Regions from separate parts of the Kitasatospora sp. NBC_00458 genome, predicted to be linked through region 3. Evidence: riboswitches for the same ligand, from Rfam matches in the RefSeq annotation. Region 3 holds a riboswitch; each other region holds the start of a gene.
What was found. A riboswitch is a leader RNA that binds a small molecule or an ion and turns the genes downstream of it on or off. The one in region 3 is predicted to bind S-adenosylmethionine.
Positions count from the first base shown of each region.

Region 1: linked by a shared signal. The riboswitch ahead of OG550_RS10415 (aminotransferase class V-fold PLP-dependent enzyme) and the one ahead of OG550_RS04200 (AAA family ATPase) in region 3 are both predicted to bind S-adenosylmethionine.
Region 2: linked by a shared signal. The riboswitch ahead of thrC (threonine synthase) and the one ahead of OG550_RS04200 (AAA family ATPase) in region 3 are both predicted to bind S-adenosylmethionine.

Region 1 is NZ_CP107904.1:2,651,184-2,654,448, reverse strand. Features, by position in the region: gene trpD (anthranilate phosphoribosyltransferase) at 1-926, shown strand, start outside; SAM riboswitch class IV at 1,093-1,210, shown strand; gene OG550_RS10415 (aminotransferase class V-fold PLP-dependent enzyme) at 1,263-2,663, shown strand; gene OG550_RS10410 (Lrp/AsnC ligand binding domain-containing protein) at 2,715-2,996, opposite strand; gene OG550_RS10405 (rhomboid family intramembrane serine protease) at 3,038-3,265, opposite strand, start outside.
Region 2 is NZ_CP107904.1:5,069,055-5,072,319, reverse strand. Features, by position in the region: gene OG550_RS21140 (ubiquitin-like small modifier protein 1) at 1-116, opposite strand, end outside; gene thrC (threonine synthase) at 192-1,472, opposite strand; SAM riboswitch class I at 1,490-1,625, opposite strand; gene OG550_RS21130 (glucosyl-3-phosphoglycerate synthase) at 1,775-2,806, shown strand; gene OG550_RS21125 (alpha,alpha-trehalose-phosphate synthase (UDP-forming)) at 2,856-3,265, shown strand, end outside.
Region 3 is NZ_CP107904.1:1,244,289-1,247,553, forward strand. Features, by position in the region: gene OG550_RS04200 (AAA family ATPase) at 1-1,294, opposite strand, end outside; SAM riboswitch class IV at 1,553-1,675, opposite strand; gene OG550_RS04205 (rhodanese-like domain-containing protein) at 1,932-2,396, opposite strand; gene OG550_RS04210 (helix-turn-helix transcriptional regulator) at 2,653-3,265, opposite strand, start outside.

The DNA of each region.
Region 1 (3,265 bases), 1.4 Mb from region 3:
CCCCGGTCCAGGTGGCCGGGTTCATGGTGGCGCTGCGGGCCAAGGGCGAGACGGTCGACGAGATCTCCGGCCTGGTCGACTCGATGTACGCGCACGCCGAGCCGCTGTCCGTCCCCGGCCCGGCGGTGGACATCGTCGGCACCGGTGGCGACCGGGCCAAGACCGTCAACATCTCGACCATGTCGGCGATCGTCGCGGCCGCGGCCGGCGCCAAGGTGGTCAAGCACGGCAACCGGGCGGCCTCCTCGTCGAGCGGCTCCTCGGACGTGCTGGAGAAGCTGGGCATCCGGCTGGACCTGTCGCCGCGCCGGGTCGCCGAGGTGGCCGAGGAGGTGGGGCTCACCTTCTGCTTCGCGGCGACCTTCCACCCGTCGATGCGGCACGCCGCCCCGGCCCGGCGCGACCTCGGGGTGCCGACCGCGTTCAACATCCTCGGTCCGCTCACCAACCCGGCACGGGTCACCGCGCACGCGATCGGCTGCTTCGACACCCGGCTCGCGGCGCTGATCGCCGGCGTGCTGGCGCGGCGCGGCTCCACCGCGCTGGTCTTCCGGGGTGACGACGGCCTCGACGAGCTGACCATCACCACCACCTCGCAGGTCTGGGTGGTCCGCGACGGCGCCGTCACCGAGACCTCCTTCGACCCGCGCGACGTCGGCATCGAGCCGGTCGGCATCGAGGCGCTGCGCGGGGCGGACCCGGCGTACAACGCCGAGGTCGCGCGCCGGCTGCTGGCCGGGGAGCACGGTCCGGTCCGGGACGCCGTGGTGCTGAACTCGGCGGCGGCGCTGGTGGCGCTCGACCTGACCGACGCGCCGCTGGCCGAGCAGCTGGCGGCCGGCATGGCGCGGACGGCGGCGGCGATCGACTCGGGTGCCGCCCGGGACCTGCTGAAGCACTGGTCGGAGGCCACCGCCGGAGCCTGAGGCGCCGTCAGGGGTCGGCCGGGGCGTCCCGGCCGGCCCTTTCGCGTTCCCGCGCCCGGGCGGGGCGGAGGTCCGGAGGGCCCGGGGCCGACCGGTCCCCGGACGGCCGTCCGGGATGTGGACCCCTGTTTGACCACCGGGCGGACGCGACCTAGAGTTTTCGCCAGGTCATGAGCGACAGCGTCAAGCCCCAGCTGGCTGTCCGGCAACCCTCCGTCCGTGGCGGGGTGCCCTGGGTGAGGACCGGGTCATGCGGCGAACCGTCCGCGTGACAAGCGCGGACACCGGACGACTTTGCACTCCCGGGGTCCTGACCCGTAGAAGGAGTGCATCCCCATGTCCCTTTCCTCCCCGCAGTCGCCGGCCGCCGTCCTCGACCAGGCGCCCTCCCCGCAGGCCCTCCTCAGCGTCCTCGGCCACGACGTCCAGGTCCCGCTGGCCACCGGTGAGAAGGTCGGCTACGCGGCGCTCGACTACGCCGCCAGCGCCCCGGCGCTCCAGCGGGTCTGGGACGACGTCGCCGCCTACGCCCCCTACTACGGCAGCGTGCACCGCGGCGCCGGCTACCTCTCGCAGCTCTCCACCGACCTGTTCGAGCAGAGCCGCCGCACCGTCACCGAGTTCCTGGACCTGCGCGAGGGCGACCAGGTGGTCTTCACCCGCGCCACCACCGACTCGCTGAACCTGCTGGCCGCCGCCGTCCCCGCCGGCACCCGGGTGTTCGCGTTCGAGACCGAGCACCACGCCTCGCTGCTGCCCTGGGCGCACGCCGGCCTGGCCGTCACCTACCTGCGCGCCCCGCGCTCGCACGCCGAGGCGGTCGCCGCCTTCGACGCCGCGCTGGCCGAGGCCCCCGAGGGCCCGAAGCTGCTCTGTGTCACCGGCGCCTCGAACGTCACCGGCGAGCTGTGGCCGGTCGCCGAACTGACCCGGACCGCCCACCGGTACGGCGCCCGGGTGGTGCTGGACGCCGCGCAGCTGGCCCCGCACCACCGGGTCTCGGTGCGCGAGCTGGACGTGGACTGGATCGCCTTCTCCGGGCACAAGCTGTACGCGCCCTTCGGCGCCGGGGTGCTGGCCGGCCGGTCCGACTGGCTGGACGCGGCCGATCCGTACCTGGCCGGCGGCGGCGCCACCCGGACCGTGGCCCGGGAGGAGGACGGCTCGGTGGCCGTGCAGTGGCACACCGGCCCGGCGCGGCACGAGGCCGGCTCCCCGAACGTGATCGGCGCGTACGCGATCGCCTCCGCCTGCCGGGCGCTGACCGAGGCCGGCTTCGACGCCCTGGAGGCCCGCGAGCGCGCGCTGGTCGACCGGCTGAAGGCGGGCCTGGCGGAGGTCCCGCAGGTCAAGGTGCTCAACCTGTTCGGCCCGGAGTCGGCCCGGGTGGGCGTGCTCTCCTTCGTCGTCCAGGGCTGGAACAGCTCGCACTTCTCGGCCGCGCTCTCCGCCGAGTACGGCATCGGCGTGCGCGACGGCCTGTTCTGTGCGCACCCGCTGGTCCGCACCCTGCTCGGTGACGAGGACGTCGCGCCGTCCGAGTGCGGGGCGCCGGAGCCGTCGCTGCCGGGCGAGCGCAGCCTGAACGCGATCCGGGTGAGCTTCGGTGCGGGCACCCCGGACGAGCACGTGGACCGGTTCCTGACCGCTGTCCGCGAGCTGGTCACCGACGGCGCGGCCTGGAACTACCGGAACGAGGGCGGCCGCTGCGTCGCGGACACCCGGCGCGGCGCCTGAGCGGGCGCCCGGCACTCCGACGGGCGGGGCGCCCGTCGGAGGACTGACGGGTCAGGCGTCGAGGCCGATCGCGAAGGCGGCTTCGAGGTCGTGCTGGGAGTAGGTGCGGAAGGCGATCTGGGTCTCGGTGTGGGCCACGCCCGGGACCTTGTTGAGCCGGCCGGGGATGACCTCGGCGAGGTCGTCGTGCCGCCGCACCCGCACCATCGCGACCAGGTCGTACCCGCCGGTCACCGAGTAGACCTCGCTGACGCCCTCGATGGCGGCGATCGCCTCGGCGATCTCCGGGATGCGGTCGACACTGGTCTTGATCAGGACGATGGCGGTGATCACGGTGCGAGCTCCTTTGTGAGGTGCCGCCAGGGTATCGGGCGTCAGCCGGGCGGTCGCGGGGGGCGGGCGGCCCGGGTCCGGCGCTCGGCGAGGGTGCAGGCGTAGAGGAAGCCGGCCGCGAAACCGATGACGTGCACCAGGTAGGCGACTCCGGGGCCGGCCGAGTGGACCGACCACCACTGCAGGGCGAACCAGAGCCCGAGCACCAGCCAGGCGGGGAACCGCAGCGGCAGGAAGAGCAGCAGCGGGACGAGCGTGGTGACCCGGGC
Region 2 (3,265 bases), 3.8 Mb from region 3:
TGGTTCTTCTCCAGGTCGGCGATGACGTCGCCCAGGGTCGCGCCCTCGGCGGCCACCTCACTGGCGCCGCCGGTGTAGGTGCGCAGGATGGTCGGGATGCGGACGTTGGCGCTCATGGGGGTCATCTCCTCGTTGCGGGGGGGCGGGGCGGGGCTGGGACGGCGGCGGGCGCAGGGCCCGGAACGGGCCGGTCAGGCCGACGCCAGGCCGGCGTCGCGGAACGAGGCCAGCGTCGGCCGGATCACGGCGGTCATGCCGGCCTCCGAGACGGCGTCGAGCGTCTTGAGGCCGTCGCCGGTGTTGATCGCGACGGTCTCCTTCGACGGGTCCAGCTGCCCGGTCTCGACGAGCTTCTTGAGCACGCCGACGGTCACCCCGCCCGCGGTCTCGGCGAAGACGCCCTCGGTGCGGGCCAGCAGCCGGATCGCCGCCACGACCTCCTCGTCCGTCACGTCCTCCACCGCACCGCCGGTGCGCCGGGCGATGTCGAGCACGTACGGGCCGTCGGCCGGGTTGCCGATCGCCAGCGACTTGGCGATGGTGTCCGGCTTGACCGGCCGGATCACGTCGTGGCCGGCCTTGAACGCCGCCGACACCGGCGAGCAGCCCGCCGCCTGGGCGCCGAAGATCCGGTACGGCCGGTCCTCGACCAGGCCCAGCTTGATCAGCTCCTGCAGACCCTTGTCGATCTTGGTCAGCTGCGAGCCCGAGGCGATCGGGATCACGATCTGCTCCGGCAGCCGCCAGCCGAGCTGCTCGCAGATCTCGTACGCCAGCGTCTTGGAGCCCTCGCCGTAGTAGGGGCGCAGGTTGACGTTGACGAAGCCCCAGCCCTCGCCGGCCGGGTCGCCGATCAGCTCGGAGCAGAAGCGGTTCACGTCGTCGTAGTTGCCCTCGATGCCGACCAGCTCGCCGCCGTACACACCGGCCATGACGACCTTGCCCTGCTCCAGGTCGTGCGGGATGAACACGCAGGACTTGAAGCCGGCCCGGGCCGCGGCCGCGCCCACCGCACCGGCCAGGTTGCCGGTCGAGGAGCAGGAGAGGGTGGTGTAGCCGAAGGCCCGCGCCGCCTCGATCGCGCACGCCACCACACGGTCCTTGAAGGAGTGGGTCGGGTTGCCCGAGTCGTCCTTGACGTGCAGCTGGGCGGTGAACCCGAGCTCGCGGCCCAGGTTGTCGGCCTTCACCAGCGGGGTCCACCCGGGGTTCAGGTTCGGCTTGGTGGCGACGTCGGCGGGCACCGGCAGCAGCGGCGCGTACCGCCAGATCGACGCCGGACCGGCCTCGATGCGCTTGCGCAGCTCCTCCGCGCCCTCGCTGCCGAACTCGTAGGCGATCTCCAGCGGGCCGAAACACTCCACACAGGCGAAGCTGGGGCCGAGCGGGAACCGGGTGCCGCACTCGCGACAGGACAGCGCGGCGGCGGGGCCGAGGTCAACGGTGACGGGTGCGGCGGTGTCGATAGCCATGATGGCGGAGGCCTCTCTCCTCATCTTCCCCGTGACGCGGTCGCGCCACAGGCCGGAATTGGCACCTGTCCCGCCGGGGCCTGTCGAAGACAGCCGCGCGAGAAGGTTGCCGGGACGTCGACGGGCCGTTCCCTCAGTCCCTCTGGATGAGCTCTGTGAAGTTGTGGTCGTGCTCAGCGGAGACCCCGGCGTGCGAAGGTCCGACCGCTGTACGAAGACTGTAACCGAAGGCGTCAACCCCGAACGGGACCGTCCGCCACGCGAGATGACCCGTCCCATCCGAACCCGCCGAGGAGAGAACAGTGCCCGCCGAACCGATCCCCGAGCTCCTCCCCGAGACGGCGTCCTGGCTGCGCCGGCGCTCGTGGAGCGCGGCCGACCGCCCGGTGGACCTCCTGCTCGCGGCCAAGCGCGCCCTGGGCCCGGCCGGCACGGTCAGCGTCGTCCTGCCCGCGCTGGACGAGGAGGCCACCGTCGGCGACATCGTCCGCATCATCCGCCGCGAGCTGGTGGAACGGCTGCCGCTGGTCGACGAGCTGGTCGTGGTCGACTCCGGCTCCACCGACGCCACCGCCGCGGTCGCCGCCGAGGCCGGCGCCACCGTGTTCCACCGCGACGCGATCCTCCCCCGGCTGCCCGCCGCCCCCGGCAAGGGCGAGGTGCTCTGGCGCTCGCTGCTGGTCACCCACGGCGAGATCGTCTGCTTCGTCGACGCCGACCTGCGCGAGTTCGACCCCGCCCTGGTCTCCGGCATCATCGGCCCGCTGCTCACCGACGCGCACATCCAGCTGGTCAAGGCCATGTACGACCGCCCGCTGGCAGTGGCGCCGGGCGACTCCGCCACGGGCGACGCCGCCGTCATCCCCTCCGGCGGCGGCCGGGTCACCGAACTGGTCGCCCGCCCGCTGCTCAACCTGCACTGGCCGGAACTCGCCGGTTTCGTCCAGCCCCTCGGCGGCGAGTACGCGGCGCGCCGCTCACTGCTCGAACGCCTGCCCTTCCCCACCGGCTACGGCGTCGAACTCGGCCTGCTGGTCGACGCCCTGGAGACGGCCGGACTCGACGCGCTCGCCCAGGTGGACGTCGGGGTCCGCCACCACCGCCACCAGGACGGCCAGGCCCTCGGCCGGATGGCCGCCACCATCTACCGCACCGCCCTCGAACGGCTCGACCGCACCCACCGGCTCAAGGCCTCCGCCGACCTGGTCCACCCGCTGCTCACCCAGTTCACCCGCGACCCGGAGACCCGCGCCTTCACCGCCCACACCCACCCGGTCACCGCCACCGAACGCCCCCCGATGCACACCGTCCCCGAATACGCCACCCGGCGTTAGGGCCTCCCCGACGGGTTTGCGGCCCGGACCCCCCGGCAACCAACCAACCATGGGCGATCTCACGACCGAACGTTCGAATCCGACCGGCACCGCCCCCGTCCTGGTGGCGTCCAACCGGGGACCAGTGTCGTTCGGCACCGCGGACGACGGCACGCTGACCCTCCGCAGAGGGGGCGGCGGCCTCGTCTCCGGCCTCTCCGCCATCGACGACCCGGACGCCGTCTGGGTCTGCGCCGCCCTCTCCGACGCCGACCGCCGGGCCGCCCGGGAGGCCCCCGACGGCCGCCTCGACCGGGCCGGCCACGACGTCGGCGGGCAGGCCGTCCGGATGCTGGACATAGACCCGGAGACCTTCGCGCGGGCCTACAACGGCGTCGCCAACTCGACCCTCTGGTTCATCCACCACCTGCTGTACGACACCCCGACCGCACCCGCCTTCGACGCCGGCTTCCGCACCGA
Region 3 (3,265 bases):
GCGAACCGCCGGAACCGTCGAGGCCCGGCGGCCAGCCGTACGTACCCGCCCCGGCTCCGGCCGCCGGGTCCGCACCGGGGCCCGAGCCCGGGCCCGCGCCCTGGCGGGGCACCACGCTCTCCCCGGCCGACAGGGAGCTGCGCAGGTGCCCCTCCGCCACCCGGGCGTGCCCGTGCACCGTCGCGTCCGCCGCCCCGGCCGCCCGCAGCAGGCGGCCGGCCCGCTGGTGCAGGGCGGCCAGTTCGACCGGCCGCATCGCGGCGAGCAGGTCACCGGCCGCGGTCGGGTGGCGGAACCCGCCGTCCCGGAAGAGACCGGCCGCGTGCAGCAGGTAGAGCGCCCTGGGCAGCGAGTCCGGTGCGAGCAGGAGGAGTTCGGCGAGGAGCTCCGGGGTGGCGGACGGGCCGAGCACGGCGACACCGCGCGCGTAGTGCAGGGCCAGCGGGTCGATCCGGTGCAGGCAGTGCATCAGCCCGCGCCGGTAGCCCTCGCCGACGACCAGCTCGTCCGGCACGCCGGCGCTCTCCTGGTCGCCGATCAGGCTGTGCACGAGCAGCGGGTTGCCGCCGGTGAGGGCGTGCGCCTCGGCGGCCAGCCGGACGGACGCCGCGCCGAGCCGGGTCCGGAGGAGTTCGGCGACCAGCTCGGTGGAGAGCAGGTCGAGCCGGATGTGCTGGTGGTGCGGCTGGCGGGCCAGTTCGACCTCGAAGAAGGGGTTGGACGGGGTCATGGTCTCGCGTGAGCTGAGCACCGTGAGCACGCCGGCGCTGCGGGTGCGGCGGACCAGGTAGAGCAGGAACTCCAGCGACTGCGGGTCGGCGTCCTGCCGGTCGTCGACGGCGATCAGCACGGGGGCGCGCTCGGCCAGCCGCCGGACCAGCCGGAACAGGCCCTCCAGGGTGCGCTGGGTGAGCCGCCCCTGCGGGCCGTCCGACGGGGTCGGGCGGGAGCCCTCCGCGGCGCCGTCGGCGAGCAGCGTCTCCGCCGCCGCGGCCTCCTCCGGTTCGAGGTCGGCGCCCTGGAGCAGCTGCCGGGCCAGGCCGAGCGGGAACTCCCGCTCCAGCGGTGAGCCGGTGCCGACCAGGACGTGCGCTCCGCGCTCGGCGGCGGTGTCGGTGAAGGCGTAGAGCAGGTCGCTGCGGCCGCTGCCGACCGATCCGTGCAGCACGATCACGCTTCCGGCGCCGGCCGCGCACCGGTCGAACGCCTCGCGCAGCCTCCGGTACTCGGGCTCCCGGCCCACCGGGAGGGTTCTCGACAGGTCTCGGGGGGCGGGCGCGGGGAAGGTGGACATCCGTTCTCCTGGAGCAGTGCGCACGGGAGGACGGGCCGCTGGGCGCTCCTCCTCGCACGGGGCGTGGGCGAGGGAATCGGACGGACCGACCGGAACGGGCAGTGCTGCCCGGCCGGCCGACCGGCGTCAGCGACAGAGGGAGCTGGCGCGCCGCAGCAGGTCGACGTCGAGCCTGGCCACCAGCCTGAGGCTCGCGGCGTTGCGTCCGCCCGCCCGCTGTTCCACGACGTTCTCCATCCCCCGCGCCCTACCGGGCCATGACCGCGCTTGTGACGACGCGTCACCGGAACGCCACGTCACCCGGCTTATCCCCGGGGCACCCCACCGCGGTGTGGGGGTTGCCAGTCAGCCGGCCGGGGCCTGTGGCTGACATTCTTCGCCGGTCCGAGTTTAGGAAGGCGCCGCCGATCCCGTCAATTGCGGGAACCCTCGGCGGAACGCACGAATCCGCCGGTCCGGACCTCGTGCGCGGTCTCCCGAAACGGGGCGCAATGCGGACGCAACACCGTTGCCACACTGGGGCGGTGAGCGGACGCCGGGGTCCGGACCGGCGGTTCCGGTCTGACGGGTCGTCGGGCGTAGGGGGTCGGCAGGGGTCGGCCGGCGGGCCGTGCGCGAAGGGCCCGGGCGACCGCGCTCAGCAGGCGCAGGTGATGCCGGAGCGGGGTGCGGTCAGGTCGTCCACGGGGCGCTGTCCGGTGCCCCGGTCGGTGTCGTAGGCGAAGCCCTCGCGGGCCCAGTACTCGAAACCGCCGAGCATTTCCTTCACCCGGTAGCCGAGCCGGGCGAAGGCGAGCGCGGCGCGGGTGGCGCCGTTGCAGCCGGGGCCCCAGCAGTAGGTGACGACGGTCGCCGCGGGGTCGACGAGCGCGGGCGCCAGTTCGGGGATCCGCGCGGTCGGGATGTGCAGCGCGCCGGGGATCCGGCCCTGCGCCCAGGCCGCCTCGGCCCGGGAGTCGACGACCACCAGCCCGGGGACCCCGGCGGCCAGGTCGGCGCGGACGTCGGAGACGTCGGCCTCGAAGGCGAGCCGGGCCAGGTAGTGGGCGGCGGCGGCCTCGGGCGCGGCGGCGGGGACGGTGAGAACGGCACTGCCGGTCATGGCGGGGGCTCCTTGCCTCGGTTGGGGCGGTGATCCGATCCTCGCCCGGGCGGGGCCGGGTGCGCGATCGGCGTGATCGCCTGCTCCCGCCAAGATCCCGCCACTCCCCGCCGGCAGCCACCGGCACCCGTCGGCACCACCGATCCCCGCCGGCTGCCCACCGGGCCTCACCGGGCTGCCCACCGGGCCGCATCGGGCCGCCCGCCGCGCCGCGGGGCGGCGGCACCGCGCCCGCGCGGGGCGGACGGCGCCCCCGCTACCCCGTCAGCCCGTGCTCCGTCAGCCGCGCCCGCAGTCCGGCCAGTTCGTGCCGCACCAGGGCCGGCAGCCCCGCGACGCCACCGCCCGCCGTGAGCACCGGACCGAGCAGCTCCGCCGCCGCCCCGGGATCGCGCGCCACCAGCAGGCAGTCCGCCACCCGGACGGTGAACAGCAGCCGGGCGGAGGGCAGTTGATCCGGGGCGAGGAGCGCCAGCGCCGTCTCCGCGGCGGCCACGGCGCGGCGGGCCAGCCGGAGGTCGTCGGCGGCGGCCGCCGCGTCGCGCAGCGCGGCGGCGGCGCCCGCCTCGACCCGCAGCCGCATCGAGGCGATGGAGAGCCAGGCCGCGTCCGCCTCGTCGTGGGCACTGATGTGGTCGAGGTGGAGCCGGGCGCGGGCGATGTGCCGGACGGTGGCGCGGACGTCGCCCGCGAGGCCGTAGGCCCGGGCCTGGCCGATCTGGCTCATCGCGCCCGCCCAGTGCCGGTCGGGGGCCGCCCGGGCCATCTCGCGGGCGTAGCCGAGGGCGGCGGCGGGGTCGCCGTCGAGGCGGGCGAGGGCGCTCATGTCGCTGAGCGCGGCGACCTGGGTGGCGGGGTCGCCGGCCAGC